2 regions of the Methylobacterium sp. Gmos3 genome follow, and region 2 is predicted to be linked to the other one. Evidence: predicted binding sites of a transcription regulator. Region 2 holds the regulator's gene; the other holds the start of a gene.

Region 1 (10,080 bases), on a different contig from region 2:
GCCCAGCGTCGCCGGGCGCACATCGGGAACCGGCCGCGCCGGCGGCATCTCGCGGAGGGGAGCGTTCACGCGGTGGCCCGCGCTGCGCCCGATTGCGATATTCTCGGCCCTGCCATCGCCCGTCCGTCGGATCATCTGCCGGAGGGAGATGCCCCGGATGCGGCGCCGCTGCAACACCATCGGCCCAGCCGGTTGCATTTTGCGGATAGCGCACAATTCGGTCTTGCCGTCGGGGCCGCCTGGGATTATGTCCCCCCTGCCCAATTTCGCACGTGCCTGTGGCCGCGTGTCGGTTGGTGGGTATCCGGTCAACTGCCGGACAGCCGCCAGGGGTCTTAGGATCGATGGTCGTGGGGGTGGATCCCCCGCTTCCGGCAATCCAGGTGGCAACACCGGACCCCGACAACAACCGGCAGCCGGAGGCGAAACCGGCGAACCCCGCTCTCCACGGGGGACGCAGCTTAAAGCAACGACGAACGGGCTTTTTTGGTCTCGCCGACCCTCCAAAGGTCGGCACCGAAGAGGCTTGTTTCTCTTTGCCCGGCGTGCGGTGGGGATTCTCCCTTCCAATCCACGGCAGCTTCCGGGTGCTCTGCGCCCGCTCGGGTCGACGTGTCTCCAAAGCACGCCGGACCGCGCGTCGCATCGCCCCCTGACGCCGGCGGCCTCGCGAAGCCGCCTGATTTCGACATCGCGCCCCGGCAGAGGGCGCTCTCGAGACGTGGATGGGAGCCTACCATGACCGACCGGATCCGCGACTTCCTGCGCGCGCGCCGTGACCTCGGCCACGACGAGGGCCCCGTGATGGTGCTCGACCTCGATGTCGTGCGCGACAACTACACGGCCTTCGCCCGCTCCCTGCCGGACACCCGCGTGTTCTATGCCGTGAAGGCGAACCCGGCGCCGGAGGTGCTGCGCCTGCTGGCCGAAATGGGCTCGTGCTTCGACACCGCGTCGGTCGCCGAGATCGAGATGGTGCTCGCCGCCGGCGCCACGCCGGACCGGATCTCCTTCGGCAACACCATCAAGAAGGAGCGCTGCATCGGCCGCGCCCTGGCGCACGGCATCCGCCTGTTCGCGGTGGATTGCGAGGCCGAGGTCGAGAAGATCGCCCGCGCCGCCGCCGCCGCCGGCCTCGAGCCGGGCGCCGTCCAGGTGTTCTGCCGCATCCTGTGCGACGGCGCGGGCGCCGACTGGCCGCTCTCGCGCAAGTTCGGCTGCGTGCCGGAGATGGCGACCGACGTGCTGGAGCACGCCCACCGCCAGGGCCTCGCCGCCTACGGCATGTCGTTCCACGTCGGCTCGCAACAGGGCAACACCGAGGCGTGGGACGGAGCGCTGGCCTCGGCCGCGACGATCTTCCGCGAGTGCGCCGAGCGGGGGATCTTCCTGTCGATGGTCAACCTCGGCGGCGGCTTCCCGACCAAGTACCTGAAGGCGGTCCCGGGTGTGGAGAGCTACGGCGACGCGATCTTCCGCGCGCTCACCAAGCATTTCGGCAACCGCATCCCGGAGACGATCATCGAGCCGGGTCGCGGCATGGTCGGCAATGCCGGGATGATCGAGGCCGAGGTCGTGCTCGTCTCGAAGAAGTCCACGGACGCGGACGAGGTGCGCTGGGTCTATCTCGACATCGGCAAGTTCGGCGGCTTGGCCGAGACGATGGACGAGGCGATCCGCTACCCGATCCGCACCCGCCACGACGGCGAGCGGACCGAGCCCTGCGTGATCGCCGGCCCGACCTGCGATTCGGTGGACGTGCTCTACGAGCGGCAGCCCTACCCGCTGCCGGTCTCCCTCTCGATCGGTGACAAGGTGTTGATCGAGGGAACGGGTGCCTACACCACGACTTATGCGGCCGTCGCCTTCAACGGCTTCCCGCCGCTCCAGCAGATCGTGATCTGAGGGGGAGTCCTGAGGGCGTCACGCCCTTGGGTGGGGTCTCGGGGCGAAGCCCTGAGGCTCCTTGCAGGGCGCCGCCCTGCACCCGCGAAAGGACACGTCCTTTCGAAACCCTATTCCGTCACCTGGGTCGACCCTGGGAGGGCACGCTTGTGATCGAGATCCGCTCGGAATTCCCCCACGACGTGCCGGCGCGCGAGCGCCTTCTCGACGCCTGCTTCCCCGGCAACCGCCGCGCCAAGACCTCCGAGCGCCTGCGCGAGGGGCGTCTGCCCGCGCGCGGCCTCGCCTTCGCCGCGACGCGCCGGGGCCGGCTCGTCGGCACCCTGCGCCTGTGGCACGTCGAGGCCGGGCTGGGCCGGGCCGCCTTGCTGCTCGGGCCGCTCGCCGTCGATCCGGCGATCCAGGGCCAGGGGCTCGGCTCGGTGATGATGCAGGCGGCCATCGGCCGGGCCGAGGCGCTGGGCCACGGGGCGATCCTGCTCATGGGCGATGCGCCCTACTATGCCCGCTTCGGCTTCCGCGGCGACCTCGCCGCCGGCCTCGCCATGCCCGGCCCGTTCGAGCGCGACCGCTTCCTCGGGCTGGAACTGCGCGAGGGCGCGTTGAGCGGGGCCGAGGGCGTCCTTCGGGCGACCGGCCTGCCCGAGCCGATGGCGGTGCCGGCCGCCGGAGCGGCCGCGCGACGACACGCGGCCTAACCCTTCGTTCGGGTCCGTCCCATATCTCCCGTCACGACCGGGAGAGCCCTGACCGATGGCCGATGTTTCCGAAGCCCGCCGCTTCATCCCCCTGGGGATCGCGGTGCTCACCGTCTCCGACACGCGCAAGCCCGAGGACGACCGCTCGGGCGACACCCTGGTCGGGCGCCTGACCGAGGCCGGGCACCGCCTCGCCGGCCGGGCCATCGTCCCCGACGAGGTGGCGCGCATCCGGGGGCAGGTGGAGGCGTGGCTCGCCGATCCGGCGGTGGACGTGGTGCTCACTACCGGCGGCACGGGCTTCACCGGCCGCGACGTCACGCCGGAGGCCCTGGAGCCTCTGTTCGAGAAGCGCATGGACGGCTTCTCGGCGGTGTTCCACCGGATCTCCTACGACAAGATCGGCACCTCGACCCTGCAATCGCGGGCGACCGCCGGGGTGGCGAAATCGACCTACGTCTTCGTGCTGCCGGGCTCCCCCGGCGCCTGCCGGGACGCCTGGGACGGCATCCTCGGCCAGCAGCTCGACTACCGGCATCGACCCTGCAACTTCGTCGAGATCATGCCCCGGCTGGATGAGCACTTGCGGCGGGGGTGAGTCCACCCACGCCGTCATTGCGAGCGTAAGCGAAGCAATCCAGCCGGCTCCGCCTCGCAATGACGGGGGAGGGCGGTTACGCCGTCGTCCCGTTCTTCTTCCGCAGCACCGAGTGCTTCCGTCCGTAGAAGAAGTAGATCACGAGGCCGACCGCCATCCAGATGACGAGGCGCAGCCACGTGTCGAGGGGCAGGCCCGCCATCAGCAGCAGGCAGAACAGGATGCCGAGGATCGGCACCAGCGGCACGGCGGGCACGCGGAACGGGCGCTTCATCCGCTTCTCGGTGCGGCGCAGGTGGATCACCGCCCCGCAGACGAGGCAGAAGGCGGCCAGCGTTCCGATGCTCACCATCTCGCCGAGGATGTTGATCGGCACGAGCGCCGCCACCAGGGCGACGCAGGTGCCGATCAGCGCCTGGCTGCGGTAGGGCGTCTGGTAGGTCGGGTGGACGTGGGAGAACATCTTCGGCAGCAACCCGTCCGAGGCCATCGTGTAGAAGATCCGGCTCTGGCCGTAGAGCAGCACGAGGATCACCGTGGTGAGCCCGGTGAGCGCGCCGAGCTTGATCAGCGCCCCGAACCAGCCAATGCCGATCACGTCGACGCCCTTGGCGATCGGGTCCGGCACGTTCAGCTCCTTGTAGGGGACGAGGCCGGTGAGCACCGCCGCCACCAGCACGTAGAGGATCGTGCACACGGCCAGCGAGCCGAGGATGCCGATGGGCATGTCCTTCTGCGGGCGCTTGGCCTCCTGCGCCGCCGTCGAGACCGCGTCGAAGCCGATGAAGGCGAAGAACACCACGCCCGCGCCGCGCAGGATGCCGCTGTAGCCGTATTGGCCGAAGGTGCCGTCGTTCGGCGGGATCAGGGGGGACCAGTTCGCACTGTTCGTGTAGCGCCAACCGAGCCCGATGAAGGCGAGAACCACAGCGAGCTTGATGACCACCATCACGTTGTTGAGCTTGGCCGATTCCTTGGTGCCGCGCATCAGCAGCAGGGTCAGCACCGCCACGATCAGCACGGCGGGCAGGTTGAACAGGGCGGTGCCGCCGCCCTCGATGGCGGTGCCCGGCGCGTGGGCGATCTGGGCCGGAATGACGATCCCGACATCCTTGAGGATGCTCGTGACGTAGCCCGACCAGCCGACCGCCACGGTGGCCGCGCCCATCGCGTATTCGAGGATCAGGTCCCAGCCGATCAGCCACGCGAAGAATTCGCCGAGCGTCGCGTAGGTATAGGTGTAGCTCGACCCCGCCACGGGGATCAGCGCCGCCATCTCGGAATAGCACAGGCCGACGAAGGCGCAGGCGATGCCGCCCAGCACGAAGGAGAGCATGATGCCCGGCCCGGCATATTGCGCGGCGGCGGTGCCGGTCAGCACGAAGATGCCCGCGCCGATGATGGCACCGATGCCCATCGCCATGATCGAGAGCGGCCCCAGGGTCCGCGAGAGGGATTGTTCCTCCGCTTCCCCGCCCGAGACGATGTCGTCGACCGACTTGCGCGCCATCAGGCCGGAGGCATCCATCCAAGTCTTCCCGTCGCGGCTCCGCCAGGGCGGCGGCTTATCGTTGCCGGCAACTGAGCAAGTTTCCGGCCGTTCCGCCAGGGATGCAGCTTGCAATTACATTGGATGAGCTTTCGCCGCGTCGAGGTTGTATCTCAGGAACGGTCGATCCGGCCGTTGAGGGCGCGGATACGCAGCCGCCCGGTCCGGCCGGAGCGGCCGAGAAGGTCCTCCTTCCGCACCACGTCGCCGGCCCTGACGCCGCGCGCGCCGATGACTCCCTCGACGCGGGCGAGGAGGCGGGTGCGCAGCGGCGCGGCCCGCTGAAGGCGGCCGATGCCGATCTCCGGCTTCGCCATGCCGACGAAGCGGTCGAGGGTGCGGATCCAGCCCTCGGCTGGCACGTCCCCCGCCTCCAGGCACAGGATCCAATCGCGCCGGGCCAGCGCCGCCCCCGCCGCGAAGGGCGCCCCGCCGGCATGGGTGACGAGCACCGCGCCGGTCGCCTCGGCGACGGTGGCCACCGCCGGGGCCTCGCGGGGCACGACGATGATGGCGTCGCCCACGAGTCCGCCCGCCACGCCGGACACGAGCACGCTGAGGGTGTCGGCCAGCCGGTCGATCGCGTCCGGATCGGCCGGATCGTCCAGGAGGGTCACGGCGGAGAGCATGCGGCGCGCATACCCGATTCTGCACGCGGGACAACGCCCCTTCCGCATCAGGGAGTTCAAGTCTCTCGCATTGCCCGCATTTTCGGCAGACCGAGCGGAATGTTCGTGTTACGTTCCGGCCGAGGAGCGAGCCCCATGCGCCACGACCCGCCCCCCGCCCTGCGCCTGTCGGGAAGCACCACGCCGCCCGAGGGACGGAGAGGGCGCGGCGCCACGGCGAACCCGACCGGCCGCTTCGAGCCCGCCGGGCGGGAGGCCTTCGACGATGGCTGGGAGCGCGAGGCGCCCGCGCCCCTGCGGACGGACGTCCGGCCCGAGCGGGCGGCCTCGATCATCGCCCGCAACACCTCGCCGGACATCCCCTTCGACCGGTCGATCAACCCGTACCGGGGCTGCGAGCACGGCTGCATCTACTGCTATGCGCGGCCGACCCATGCCTATCTCGGGCTCTCGCCGGGGCTCGATTTCGAATCGCGGCTGTTCACCAAGCCCGACGCGGCGCGATTGCTGCGGCGGGAACTGGCGGCGCCGGGCTATCGGCCGGAGACCATCGCGCTGGGCACCGCCACCGACCCGTACCAGCCCATCGAGCGGGAGCAGCGCCTGACCCGCGCCGTGCTGGAGGTGCTGGACGAAGCCCGCCATCCGGTGAGCGTCACCACCAAGTCGGACCTGATCCTGCGCGATCTCGACCTGCTGGCGCGGATGGCCGCGCGCGACCTCGCCCTCGTCGCGATCTCGCTGCCGACCCTCGATCCGGTCCTGTCCCGCCGCCTCGATCCCCGTGCGCCCCGCCCGGAGAAGCGTCTCGCGGCCATGCGCGCCCTGGCGATGGCGGGGGTGCCGGTGATGGTCAATGTCTCGCCGATCATCCCCGGCCTCACCGATCACGAGATCGAATCGCTGCTGGAGGCCGCCCGCGCCCATGGGGCGAGCCGCATCGGCCACGCGCTGCTGCGCCTGCCGCGGGAGGTGAAGGACCTCGTGGCCGATTGGTTCGCGGAGCATTTTCCCGAGCGGAAGGAGCGGGCCTTCGCCCTGCTGCGCCAATCGCGCGGCGGCCAGGAGAACGATTCGCGCTTCGGCCACCGCTTCCGGGGGGAGGGGCCCTATGCCGAGATGGTGGGCCAGCGGGTGCGGCTCGCGGGACGAAGACTCGGTTTCTCGTTCGGGCGCTCAGCCCTGAACACGCAGGATTTCCGGCCGCCGGGGGCGCAGCTCAGCCTGTTCTAGGCGGAGCGGCCCCACCCCCGCGTTCCATCTGACCGGGAAGGACGCGACGGCGCCTCACACCTCACCGTCTTTGCGAGCGTGAGCGAAGCAATCCAGGGGCGGGAGGGCCGCTTCCGACCGTGGCGCGTCCCTGGATTGCTTCGTTCCTCGCAATGACGGAGGGGGCACCTTTCCGGCCAGACGATCGGGACGAGAGAGATGGATGGGCGGAAGGTCGAGCCTATCCGAACGTCTTCGTAAAACTCGTCCGGTGGTGCGGGCTGCGGCCGAGGGTGGCGAGGCCGGCGCGGTGGAGGGCGGTGCCGTAGCCGACGTTGCGCTCCCAGCCATAGCCGGGATGCGTCCGGGCGAGGCGCCGCATGAAGGCATCGCGCATGACCTTCGCGACGATGGAGGCGGCGGCGATCTGCGGCACCAGCCGCTCGCCCCCCACCAGGGCCTTCCCCGCGAAGCCCGGCAGGGCATCCCGCCCGTCGACATAAACCGGCGCGTCGATCCCGAGCTTCGTCACCGCCCGCGCCATGGCGTCGAGGGTGGCGGCGCGGATGTTGATCCTATCGATGAGCGCGGGCGAGCCCGCCGCCAGGGCGACGCGCCCATGCCGGCGGATCAGCGGCGCGAGACGGTTCCGCACCGGCTCGGGCAGCCTCTTGCTGTCGTCCAGGGCGGCGATGAGATCCGATGGAATGGCTGCGGGGTCGAACCACACGGCGGCGACCACCACCGGTCCGCTCAGCGCACCGCGCCCGACCTCGTCGCAGCCGATGACGGTGGGGTAGCTGGCGGCGTGGCGGGGGTCGAAGGGCGGCATGGCGCCCTCCTGGCATCTCCGGGCGTCGGCGTCACGCCGCCTGCGGCTCGGCGAGGCGCCGGGCGAGGAGGATGTTCCCGTAGAATTGCCGGGCGCTCTCGTCCCAGCCCCGGCGCAGGGCCTCGTCGCGGCAGGCGTCGCGGGAGAGGGCCAACGCCCGCAGGCAGGCCGCGCGCAGGTCGTTGTCCAGCACGCCGACCCCGCTCGTGCCGATCACGTCGAGCGGGCCGGGCACGGGGAAGGCGGCCACCGGCAGGCCGCAGGCCAGCGCTTCGAGCAGCACGATGCCGAACGTGTCGGTGAGGCTCGGGAAGACGAAGGCGTCGCAGGCGGCGTAGAGCGCCGCGAGGTCGGCCCCCGTCCGCGTGCCGAGGAAGCGTGCCTGAGGCGCTAGCCCCTGCAACCGCGCCCGGTCCGGCCCGTCGCCCACCACCACCTTGGTGCCCGGCAGGTCGAGGGCGAGAAAGGCGGCCACGTTCTTCTCGATGGCGAGCCGCCCCACGAACAGGAAGAACGGCCGGGGCAGGCCGGCGAGGTCGGCGGGCTCCGGGGTGCCCGGCGCGGCGGGGCGGAACAGGTCGGTGTCGACCCCCCGCGTCCAGCGCATGATCCGGCCGAAGCCCCGCGATTCCAGCTCGGTTTGCAGGCTTCCCGTGCTCACCATCGTGCCGTTCGCGGCGCCGTGGAAGCGGCGCAGATAGGCGTAGGACCACGCCTCCGGCACGGGGGCGCGGGCGGCGAGGTATTCGGGGAAGCGGGTGTGGTAGCTCGTGGTGAAGGGCAGCCTCTGCGCGAGGCAGCGGCGGCGTACCGCGAACCCCACCGGCCCCTCGGTGGCGATGTGGACATGGGTCGGCGCCGCCTCGTCCCAGCGGGCGGCGAGGCGACCCGGCACCGGGCAGGCGAGGCGGATCTCGGGATAGCCCGGCAGGGGCATCGACGGGAACTCGGACGGGCTCAGCACGCTCGCCTTGAAGCCATGGGCGGGCGCGCGCCGCACCATCTGCTCCAGGGAGCGCACCACGCCGTTCACCTGCGGGTGCCATGCGTCGCTGGCGATCAGCAGCCTCAAGCGACCGCTCTCCGGCCCGGCGGCAGGGCCTGCTGCGTCTCGGCCTGCGCCGCCGCCTCCTTGGCGCGCAGGAGCGAGGGATAGTGGATCACCTCGATCCGGCCGTCGTAATGCTCGACGATGCCGGTGCAGGATTCCACCCAATCCCCCGTGTTGAGGTAGCGCAGATCGCCGATGGCGCGGTCGGCCGCGTGGTGGATGTGGCCACAGATCACCCCCTGGGCGCCCCGGCGGCGGGCCTCCTCGGCCAGGATCTCCTCGAACTTGCCGATGAAGCTGACGGCGTTCTTCACCTTCAGCTTGGCCCAGGCCGACAGCGACCAGTAGGACAGGTTCAAGCGGCGGCGGAAGCGGTTGAGGATCGTGTTCAGCCACAGGGCCAGGGTGTAGGCGCCGTCGCCGAGATGGGCGAGCCAGCGCTGGTGGCGCATCACCATGTCGAACTGGTCGCCGTGGATCACGAGGTAGCGGCGCCCGTCCGGCGATTCGTGGATCGCCGTGTCGGCGATCTCGATGCCGCCGAAGGTCGTGCCGACATAGTCGCGCAGGAACTCGTCGTGGTTGCCCGGCAGGTAGACGATATGCGTCCCCTTGCGGACCTTGCGCAGGAGCTTCTGCACCACGTCGTTATGGGCCTGCGGCCAGTACCAGCCGGAGCGGAGCTGCCAGCCGTCGACGATGTCGCCGACGAGATAGATGGTGTCCGCGTCGTAGTCCCTCAGGAAGCCGAGCAGCATCCCCGCCTGGCACCCCCTCGTGCCGAGGTGCAGGTCGGACAGGAACAGCGTGCGGACGCGGATCGGCCTGTCGTCGTCCTCTGCCACTCTTTGGTCTCCCTGCGACATGTGCTGGGATCCAGAGCGCGATTACGTCTCGTTTTGATGACGATGCCTGCGCGTTAGGTCGGAGCGACTGTCGAGAGAAGCTTCGTTCAACCTTCCCGGCAAGAGGTTGCACTGCACGCCAAATTTTTTTGCGGCCCCGTCGAAGATTAATAGGTTTTGCTTTGGAGCGTGACGCTCCCATAATACATGCGATCCGACGGCCCCGGCCGGGCCGCCGGTGGGGCCAGCGCGGAAGGGAAGGCGGCGCGAGATCCGGCGCCGCGAGGATAGGACGGCACATCGGAGGCGACCGGCGCGAGGGTTCAGCGCGCCGCGACGCGAGCGGCACGCGCCGCCTGCCGCTCCGCAGCGCCCAGGGTCCAGGGCGGGCGCCGGCCGCGAGAGCGGGCGGGCCTTCCCGGCAACTCCCCGAAGCCCGACACCCCGACGAGCGCGACACTTCCCGCGCCGGGCCCGATCCCGTGCGCGAAACCAATTCGGAGGAGACATCATGGCCGCAACCCGGCGCCCCGGTCGCAACCACCTCTTCATCCCCGGTCCGACCACGATTCCCGACCGGGTGATCCGGGCGATGTCGGTGCAGTCCGAGGATCACCGCTCGCCGAGCTTCCCCGAGCTCGCCAAGCCGCTCTTCCAGGACGCCAAGATGGTCTACGGCTCCACCGAGGGCACCATCCTGCTGTACCCGTCCTCGGGCACCGGCATCTGGGAATCGGCCCTGACCAACACCCTCTGCCGGG
Region 2 (10,080 bases):
GCGGGCACGGCGACCGTGGACAATTCCATCGGGCAGGTCACAGCGCGGGGTATGCAGTTCGTCGACAACGGCTTCGTGGTCCAGGGAGGCCCGATTGTCCTGACCACCACCAACAACACCCCGGCGACGATCCGCGTCGGCGATGGCACGTCCTCCGGCGTGAACACGGTGGCCACCATCGCCGCGCCGCTGACTGGCAACGTCGGGATCAACAAGACCGACCTCGGCACCCTCGTCCTGACGGGCACCAACACCTACACCGGCGACACCGTCATCAAGGAGGGCACGCTGCAACTCGGTAACGGAGGCACCACCGGCTCGGTGGCCGGGGCCATCGTCGACAACGCCCGCCTCGTCGTCGCCCGCTCGGACACCACCACGTTCCGCGATGAGGTCTCGGGTCACGGACAGGTGGAGTTCCGCGGCGGCAAGGTGCTGTACGGCAGCAGCACGTTCACCGGGGCAGTCACCGCGAAGGGCGCCTTCGTCCGGCTCGACCCGGGCGCGGTGTCGGCTTCGGCCTTCACCCTGGAGAACGGATCGGTGCTGGGCGGCACCGCCACCATCGGCACACTGACCGCCAATGCCGGGGCGACGGTCGCTCCGGGCTACTCGCCGGGCACGATCGGGGTCACCGGCGCGGTGGGCTTCAACGGCGGCTCGACCTACGCGGTGGACGTGACGCCGGACGGGCGGCACGACCTCATCACCGCCACCGGCCCGGTGACGATCTCGTCCCGGGCGCAGGTGGAGGTCCACGCCACGCCGGGCCGCTACGCCCCGCACAGCACCTATGCCATCCTCACCACCACCGCGACGGTGACGGGGCAGTTCGCCGGCGTGACGAGCGACTACGCCTTCCTCAAGCCGACGCTGAGCTACGACGCGCAGAACGTCTATCTCGGCCTGTTCTACAACGGGCGGCGGTTCACCGACTTCGCCCGCACCCGCAACCAGTTCGCCCTGGCGGGCGCGGCGCAGGACCTCGGTCTCGGCAACCGGGTGTTCGACACCCTGCTGAACCTGCCCGAGGGCGAGGTGGCGCGGGCGTTCGACCGGCTGGACGGCGAGGGTCACGCCTCGCTGAACACGGTGATCCAGCAGCAATCGGCCTTCCTGCGGGATGCGGTGGGCTCACGGCTGCGCCAGTCGGGCTCGGGGAACGATGCCCTGGGCCAGGCGGCGCAGGCGGCGGGTCCGGCAACGCAGAGCGTGGACGGCGATCCCGGGCGGACGCTGTGGGCGCAGGCCTATGGCGGGTTCGGACGGCGGCAGGGCGACGGCAACGCCGGGGCGGTCGCGAGCTCGGCTGGCGGGATGCTGGCGGGCCTCGACGTGGCGCTGGGGGATGCGATCCAGGTGGGTGTTCTCGGCGGCCTCGACCGGTCGAGCGCCGACGTGACCTCGCGGGGCACCTCGGCGACCTTCGCCACCTACGATGTCGGCGTGTACGGCAGCGGCCAGTTCGGGGCGCTGGCGGTGCGCGGGGGCTTCGCCCAGAGCTGGCACGACGTGAGCGCCCGGCGCAGCGTGGTGATCCCGGGCTACACCGCCTCGGAGACGGCGCGCTACACGGTGGCGGGCTCGCAGGTCTTCGGCGAGGTGTCGACGGACGTGCGGGTGGGGGCGACGACGCTCCAGCCGTTCGCGGGCCTGTCGTATGTGAGCCTGGACGGACACCGGGTGACCGAGCGCGGCTCGGCGGACGCGGCGCTGTCGGGGACGGTGAGGGCCCAGGGCGTGGCCTACACGAGCGTGGGGGTGCGGGCGGCGACGCAGATCACCCTGGGCGACGTGGTGCTGACGCCGAGCGTGACGCTGGGCTGGCAGCACGCGTTCGGGGATCTGGCGCCGCGGGCGAGCCTCCGGTTTGCCGGTGGGAGCGTGTTCGGGGTGAGCGGCGTGCCGGTGGCGCAGGAGACGGCCCTGGTGGGGGCGGGCCTGTCCTACGACCTGTCCGAGGTGTCGGCGATCCGGGTGAACTACACCGGGCAGCTGGCTCCGAGGGCCACGCAGAGCGCCTTCACCGCGGAGTACTCGCACCGGTTCTGAGGACGTGAGGCCGGCGACGGAAGCTCGTCGCCGGTCTTTCCAGAGCGGTTCCCGGGGAACGCAGTCAGGCCGGGTCTCCCCTATTCGCAAGCGAAGCAGGGCAATGCAGGTATCCGTCCCATTTGGGCGGGGTCCGGTGTCCTGGCGTTCTTCTCTGCACTTGTGAGAGCGGTGATGCTGGCGGCGTGAAAACTGATCGACGAAGTCGAATCCCGGTCCGGATTCAGGGATACGCCAGCAGCTTCGGATTTGAAGTTCGCGTTGCATCTTGAATGGAAGACAATTCAAGATTGTATAGTTTCTCTGAATATCGGGATAAACCTGCGGCGGTATACCGATTTCGACGAAATTTCTGCAGCGGGGGGTTTCCATTACCCAGGCAATTGGGGAAATGCTCTTGTTATGCGGTCGGGCGAACCCTGTGAGGTGTCGATCCTTGGGTGCCGACCCACTGCAGGTCGCGAGCGGTCGCCAGTATTCCAAGGTGGAAGACGTTCGATATGATGGTTTGGACGATGAAGCGCGCAATGCGTGCGACGGCGCGGGGAATGGCTGTCGGGGTGAGCCTTTCAGCCGCGATCGGGGCTGGCCCGTCGCTGGCGGCTCCTGATGCGCCTGCGGCCGCGAAGGCCAATCAGGGCGCCGTTCCGAACCTCGGCGGGACCGGGGAGGCTGGCGATCCGCAGGTGACCACGGCCACCTATCAGGATTGGCTGGTGCGCTGCGTGACCCCGCCCAACGCGGCCAAGATCTGCGAAGCGACCCAGACGATCCAGGTGCAGGGGCAGAACGGTCAACCGGGAGGCCTGATCGCGATCATGGCCATCGGCCGCCTCGCGGCCGATGGCCCTCTCCGCGTGGCCGTCCAATTGCCGGCCGGGGTCTGGCTGCCCGCTGGTGCGAAGGTCCAGGCGGGAGAGAAAGCGAAGGCCGTTCCCCTCGAGTTCAAGCGGTGCGGCTCGGGCTGTTTCGCGGAGGTCGAGGCTGACAAGGATTTCGAGCTCGCCCTGCGGACCGCGACCGGAACCGGCACCCTGAGCTTCGAGGATGGCGCCCGCCGCACCGTGAACGTGCCTTTCTCCTTCCGGGGATTTTCGGCCGCCCTCGACGCAGCCATCAAGCCCCGCTGACGCCAGCGACGACGGGTTCGGCCCCCAGCCCGCTCGTTCCGTTCAGGGCCAGGACGCCCCCGATCCTGAGCCGAGAGGCGGGGGGCTGAAGACCGCGCGCCTCCTCCCGCTGCCGGATTGCGGCTTCTGGAAGCTCTCCATCCAGGTCCGGCGGGATGCTGGACTGACGTCCTTCACATCTGAGAACGAACCGATGGCCAACTCCGCAACCACCAATTCGCCCGCGTCTCAGGTGCCGCCGCTGTTCTACGGCAAGCCGGACGTGGTCCGATTCCCGGAGCATCGTACGCTCGGGGTTCGGCGCGAAGGGCATTTCGGCTTCGCGGCCGAAGCCGTTGCGATTCCCCTCACCGTGGCAGAATTCGCCGCGGCGGGGCGCGTCATGCCGATCGTCTTCGCCCAAGCCGAGGATGCTCTGCCCCTGGCCTTGAGCGGGCTGTCAGCGGGGCGCAACCTGCTCATCGACAAGGCGGGCGTGTGGCGTCCCGGCCTCTACATCCCGGCCTATCTGCGGCGCTATCCGTTCATCGCCGTGCAGGCGGGTGACGGGCCGGCGATGCTCGGCGTCGATACGACCAGTTCGCTGATCGTCCCGGAGGCCGATGGCGAGACGACGGACCGGCTGTTCGACGAGGCCGGCGCGCCGACGCCCCGGGCTCAGGCGGCGATGGCATTGAGCAAGGCCTATGCAGCCGAGTACGAAGCCACCCGCAGTTTCTCGGCCGCCTTGCTGGAACACCGCCTGCTGGTGCCCCGTTCGGCCGAACTGCGGCTGACGACATCCGCCGTCACGGCGACCGGTGAGATCCCCCCGGTGAGTTCCACGCTGACGGGCTTCCAGCTGGTCGATGAAGCGGCGTTCCGCGCCCTTCCGGCCGACGTGGTGGCCGAATTCCACGCTCGCGGTTGGTTGGGGGCGATCGTGCTCCACCTCGCCTCGCAACTCAGCTGGCAGACGCTCCTCGATGCGCAAGCCGAGGAACAGCCCCCGGCGGAGGCCACTGCCGCCTAAGACCAGGCGTCGCGCCGGTGCCGGTCCGGTGCGTGTGTCGTCGCTCCCTGGCGGCGGCGATGCGAACTTGGCGCGGCTTGCGCGGGGTCGAGCTCGTCGTCTCGGCCCCCATCGCCACCGCATTGGCCCAGGACGACGCGGAGGCGGCCCGCCAGCCATGGCGACGGGCGGCCGATCAAACTCCGGCCCGAGATGCCAAGGCTCGCGACCCTGATGGACACGGCCGAGCCCGCCGTGCTGGCCTGCCTGGGCGTCCCGGCCAAAGCCGGTGATCGTGGTGGCTCTCGGCGAGCGACACCACGCTAGTGGACACGACCCGCTCAAGCTCCTGCCGTGACCTATGAGAGCGGCTCGGACGGTCCGATAGCGTTCGGGTGAGCCGGCATCGCCCTACGAACCGACGCAAGGCCAAGCTTGTCTCTTGCGGAACACTTGCGGAACGCTTAACGTGTTCGCGATTTGTTTCCGTGCGACCGCCGCCACTTTGCGAGACCCGAACGATGCTCACGCGCAAGCAGCTGGACCTCCTGCGCTTCATCCAGCAGCGGATGCAGGAATGCGGCGTGCCGCCGTCCTTCGATGAGATGAAGGATGCCCTCGATCTGAAGTCGAAATCCGGCATTCACCGCCTCATCACCGCCCTGGAAGAGCGCGGCTTCCTGCGCCGCCTGCCGAACCGGGCGCGGGCCATCGAGGTGATTCGCCTGCCCGACGCTCTGGGGCGCGGGCCGGAGGCGGCCGAGGCGGCGGCGGCTGCGGCGCCCGAGCCCCGGCGCTTCACCCCGAGCGTCGTCGAGGGCGGGCTCGCCAAGCTGCCGCCGGCCGCGACGCCTCAGCCTCGGGCCTATGAGGAGTTCCGGGGCGTCGCGATCCCGGTCATGGGGCGCATCGCGGCGGGCACGCCCATCGCGGCGATCCAGAGCCAGAGCCACACCGTCACCATGTCGCCGGACTTCCTGGCCGGCGGCGAGCATTACGCTCTTGAGGTGCGCGGCGACTCGATGGTCGATGCCGGCATCCTCGATGGCGACCTCGTCGTCATCCGCAAGCAGGAAACCGCCAATACCGGCGACATCATCGTCGCCCTGATCGACGACGAGGAGGCGACCCTCAAGCGCCTGCGTCGGCGCGGCTCCTCCATCGCCCTCGAAGCGGCGAACCCGGCCTACGAGACCCGCGTCCTCGGCCCCGACCGGGTGCGGATCCAGGGTCGCCTCGTGAGCCTCGTCCGCCGCTACTGATCCGAAGGGGGCTCCGGCTCCCGGCCCGAACGCCATGGCGGCGCACGGCTCGCCGCGTGGGCATAGGTTGGAACCAGGGCGTCGCCGTCCAGCCTCACCGAGACGGCGCCCCCCTCCGCGAGGCGTCGCCGGTCGATGACCAGCGGCGCCGCGCAGTCCGGCGGTGCCCGCAGCGCGGTGACGATGAGGGCGGCGCGGGCGCAATCCTCCGGGAAGGCGCGCCTGTCCTTCACCAGGGCGACGGCCCGGCCATCCGGCAGGCGGGCGGTGCAGCCGAGACGGTCGCAGCGGCCCGGCGGGGGCGCGGCCAGGAGGTCGCCGGCCCGCCGGCCGTCGCCATCGGCCTTCAGCCATTGTTCCAGCACGAAGGCGGGCGGCTTGCCGAGCACCACGAGGCGCCCGTCGGCCCCGCGCAGGGCCGCGCCCGCGCCTTGGCGGTCGATGTAGAGATCCTGCCGGTGCGGCAGGGCCGCGAAGGCCAGGCCCGCCAGGGCCGGCAGCAGGGCGAGGCGGCGCAGGTTCGAGATGGGAAGCGTCGCGATGAGGAGCGCCGCCGCGAGCAGGAGCAGGGCTCCCGTGCCGAAGGCCGGCACCACGAGGACGGAGCGGCCGAACCCGGCGATCCATTCCGAGACGGCGAGCATCCCGGCCACCGCCTGCCCCATCACCCACCAGACCGGCCGGTCGAGGGCGAACGGATAGGTGAGCGTGCCGAGGACGGCGCAGGGCATCACCACCAGGGAAACGAGGGGCAGGGTCAGCGCGTTGCCGAGCACGCCGAAGGGCTGCACCGTCTGGAAATGGTAGGTCGCGAACGGGGCGGTCGCGACCTGGGCGACGAGGGTCGTGGCGAGGGTGCCGACGATGCCTCTGGCGACGAGGCCCAGGGTCCGCCCGAGGCGTCCCGCGCCGGGCGTGAGGAACAGCCGCCCATCGATGAGCCGGGCGCAGGCGACGAGGCCCGCCACTGCGCCGAAGGACATCTGGAAGCTGGGTCCGAGCAGGGCCTCGGGCTCCCGCGCGAGGCCGACGAGGGCGGCGAGGGCGAGATTGCGCATCGAGAGCGCCGGCCGGTCCACGAGGATCGCACCGAGCATGATCAGCGTCATCAGCAGGCTGCGCTCCGCGGCGATGTCCCAGCCGGAGAAGGCGCAATAGGCGGTGGCGCCCGCCATGGCCGCCCCCGCCGCGATCTTCTTGATCGGCCAGAACAGGGCGCAATGGGGCACGAGGGCGAGGACCGCCCGGATCAGCCAGAAGACGACCCCCGCCGCCAGCACCATGTGCAGGCCGGAGATCGAGACGACGTGGTAGATGCCGGCCGCGCGCAGGGCATCGTTGGCTTGCGGACCGATCAGCCCCCGCTTGCCGGTGACGAGCGCGGCGGCGACGGCGCCGGGCTGGCCGCCGAAGCTGCCGGCGATCCGGCGGGTCAGGGCGTTGCGGGCCTCGTCGAGGGCGGCGGCGAAGCGGAGCGAGGGAGGCAGGTCCGGCGTCGGCGCGACCGTGATCGGCCCGACCAGGGAGCCCACCGCGCCGATCCCCTGGAAGTAGGCGTCGCGGGCGAAATCGTAGCCCCCCGGCCGGGCCGCCTCCGGTGGGGGCAGGAGCCGCGCCGTGGCGCTCACGGTGTCGCCCGGCCTGAGCGGCGGCGCCTTGCGGAACGACACCCGCACCCGGCGCGGGCGCGCCTCGGGCGGCAGGGCGCCGAAGCTCTCGACGCGCACGATGAGCCGCGCGCCCTCCTCGCGCTCGTCCAAGCCCTCAATCACCCCGGTGAGCGGCGCGACCATGGTCCGCGTGAGGATCGGCGCGGCCACGCTCTCGACCCGCCATGCGGCAGCGGCGAAGCCGAGGCAGGCGAACCCGAGGGCGAGCGCCAGGGCCATCGCCCCGGGCCGCGCTCCGAGCCGGGCGGCGAGGAGGAGGCAGGCCGCCCCGGCCAGGAGAGGCGCGGGCAGAAAGGGCCGCCCATCGGCGGCGGCGAAGAAGACGAGGATGCCGATGCCGAACGCGACGGCGAGCCAGGGAAACAGCCGCCGCTGCCCGGCCTCGAGGGCGAGGGCGTGCAGGAAGCGCCCGCGCAGGGCGCCGAGCGCAAGGTCGGGGATGCGGAGGCGAGTGGTCGCCCCCGCCGCCATCCCCGCCCCGATCCGCTGCATCCATTCCGCCCGCGACTCGCGCCCACGATGCCGCAGGCGCCCGCCCGTTGCTTAGCGCGCGCGGTGGGCCGGGCGACAGTCTCGGGGTGGGATTGGGGTGATCTCACCCCCAGGCACTTGACCCGGCGGGCGGAGCAATGCCCTGTCGCCGTCAGCGGAACGCGCCGACGCGACGACGGGCAGGGATCGAACTTGCGTCGCCGCGCTTTCCACCGCAATCCGGTCCCGGCCGCCGCCGGCCGCCCCCGCCAGTCCGAAAACCAAAGATGTCGTCTCCCGTCGTCACGCGCTTCGCCCCCTCGCCCACCGGCTTCCTCCATATCGGCGGGGCGCGCACAGCCCTGTTCAACTGGCTCTATGCCCGCCACCACGGCGGGCGGATGCTGCTGCGCATCGAGGATACCGACCGGGAACGCTCCACCAAGGCGGCCATCGACGCGATCCTCGAAGGGCTGAGGTGGCTCGGCCTGGAGTGGGACGGCGACGTCGTGTTCCAGTTCGCCCGCGCCGAGCGCCATCGGCAGGTGGTGGACGGGCTGCTCGCCGCCGGCCGCGCCTATCGCTGCTACGCCTCGCAGGACGAGCTGACCCAGATGCGCGAGCAGGCCCGCGCCGAGGGCAAGCCGCTGCGCTACGATGGGCGCTGGCGCGACCGCGATCCCTCCGAGGCGCCGGAGGGCGTGAAGCCGGTGATCCGCCTGCGGGCTCCGCTGGAGGGCGAGACCGTGGTGGACGATGCGGTGCAGGGCCGCGTCACCTGGGCGAACCGCGACCTCGACGACCTCGTGCTCCTGCGCTCGGACGGAACGCCGACCTACATGCTCGCCGTGGTGGTGGACGACCACGACATGGGCGTCACGCAGATCATCCGCGGCGACGACCACCTCACCAACGCCGCCCGCCAGAGCCAGATCTTCTCGGCGCTGGGCTGGGAGGTGCCGAGGATGGCGCATATCCCGCTGATCCACGGGGCGGACGGGGCGAAGCTCTCGAAGCGCCACGGGGCGCTCGGCGTCGAGGCCTATCGCGACCTCGGCTACCTGCCCTCCGCCCTGCGCAACTATCTGGTCCGGCTCGGCTGGAGCCACGGCGACCAGGAAGTCTTCTCGACGCAGGAGATGATCCAGGCCTTCGATCTCGGCGCGGTCGGCCGCTCGGCCTCGCGGTTCGATTTCGTGAAGCTCGCGAATCTCAACGGCCTCTACATCCGCACCAGCACCGACGCCGACCTCGTGGCGGCGATCGAGGCGATCCTGCCCCAGGTCGGCCCGGAGCGCGGCATCCCCGTGCCCCTGCCCGACGACCTGCGGGACAAGCTCACCCTCGCCATGCCCGGCCTGAAGGAGCGCGCCAAGACGCTGATCGAACTCCTCGACAGCGCCTATTACCTCACCGCCGCCCGGCCGCTGGTGCCCGACGACAAGGCCAAGGCCCTGCTCTCGGACGAGGGCCGCGCCCGCATCGCGGCGGTGCTGCCGGCGCTGGAGGCCCTGCCCGATTGGAGCGCGGCGGCGACCGAGGGTGCGGTGCGCCAGCATGCCGAGGCGACCGGCTGCAAGCTCGGGCAGGTGGCGCAACCTCTGCGTGCGGCGCTCACCGGTCGCACCACATCCCCTCCCCTGTTCGACGTGATGGCCGTGCTGGGCCGGACCGAGTGCCTGGCCCGCCTGGGGGACCAGATTCCGCAGGGCTGAATCGGCCCGGTTTTCGCATTGCGGGCGGCAGGCTTTGTCACCCGGCCCGTTGCCGCTGCACTGCCGTTCGGCTAACCGAGGGTTCTGTGAGCAACCGCAACAAAAGCGGTGCGCTCTCGGGTCCGGGGGCGCCTCGGGGGAGCAGAACCGGTCTCGTCACGTCCCATCAGAAGGGTCCACGTCCCATGAGCGGCACCAGCACCATCACCGTGGACGGAAAGCAGATCGACTTGCCGGTGAAATCCGGCACGATCGGGCCGGATGTCGTCGATATCAGCAAGCTCTACGCGCAGACGGGGGCCTTCACCTTCGATCCGGGCTTCACCTCCACCGCCTCCTGCGAATCGAAGATCACCTACATCGACGGCGACGAGGGCGTGCTGCTCTATCGCGGCTACCCGATCGAGCAATTGGCCGAACAGGGCGATTTCCTCGAGACCTGCTACCTGATGCTGTTCGGCGCCCTGCCGACCGAGGCGCAGAAGGCCGATTTCGATTACCGCGTCACGCGCCACACGATGGTGCACGACCAGATGAACCGGTTCTTCACCGGCTTCCGCCGCGACGCACACCCGATGGCGGTGATGGTCGCCTCGGTCGGTGCCCTCTCGGCCTTCTACCACGACTCGACCGACATCACCGACGAAAACCAGCGGATGATCGCGTCGATCCGCATGATCGCCAAGATGCCGACCCTCGCGGCGATGGCCTACAAGTATTCGATCGGCCAGCCCTTCGTTTATCCCAAGAACGACCTCGATTACACCTCGAACTTCCTGCGTATGTGCT

What was found. Region 2 encodes LexA, which represses DNA repair genes until DNA is damaged. Its sites were predicted from a motif close to TGTTCNNNNTGTGTTCNG; they were not measured.
Region 1: the regulator LexA is predicted to act here: its motif matches at 5,480-5,497, upstream of ACS5Q7_RS13355 (PA0069 family radical SAM protein).

Annotation. Positions count from the first base shown of each region.
Region 1 covers NZ_JBWJYL010000006.1:41,641-51,720, reverse strand. The annotation lists gene ACS5Q7_RS13385 (GNAT family N-acetyltransferase) at 1-48, opposite strand, end outside; gene ACS5Q7_RS13380 (type III PLP-dependent enzyme) at 739-1,905, shown strand; gene ACS5Q7_RS13375 (GNAT family N-acetyltransferase) at 2,055-2,603, shown strand; gene moaB (molybdenum cofactor biosynthesis protein B) at 2,659-3,201, shown strand; gene ACS5Q7_RS13365 (amino acid permease) at 3,278-4,729, opposite strand; gene ACS5Q7_RS13360 (hypothetical protein) at 4,864-5,379, opposite strand; gene ACS5Q7_RS13355 (PA0069 family radical SAM protein) at 5,515-6,612, shown strand; gene ACS5Q7_RS13350 (ribonuclease HII) at 6,833-7,423, opposite strand; gene ACS5Q7_RS13345 (glycosyltransferase family 4 protein) at 7,455-8,495, opposite strand; gene ACS5Q7_RS13340 (UDP-2,3-diacylglucosamine diphosphatase) at 8,492-9,340, opposite strand; gene ACS5Q7_RS13335 (aminotransferase class V-fold PLP-dependent enzyme) at 9,831-10,080, shown strand, end outside.
Region 2 covers NZ_JBWJYL010000001.1:321,279-331,358, reverse strand. The annotation lists gene ACS5Q7_RS01660 (autotransporter-associated beta strand repeat-containing protein) at 1-2,052, shown strand, start outside; gene ACS5Q7_RS01655 (invasion associated locus B family protein) at 2,493-3,182, shown strand; gene ACS5Q7_RS01650 (SapC family protein) at 3,376-4,194, shown strand; partial or broken gene ACS5Q7_RS01645 (IS256 family transposase) at 4,290-4,452, shown strand; gene lexA (transcriptional repressor LexA) at 4,695-5,435, shown strand; gene ACS5Q7_RS01635 (ComEC/Rec2 family competence protein) at 5,429-7,597, opposite strand; gene gltX (glutamate--tRNA ligase) at 7,864-9,291, shown strand; gene gltA (citrate synthase) at 9,477-10,080, shown strand, end outside.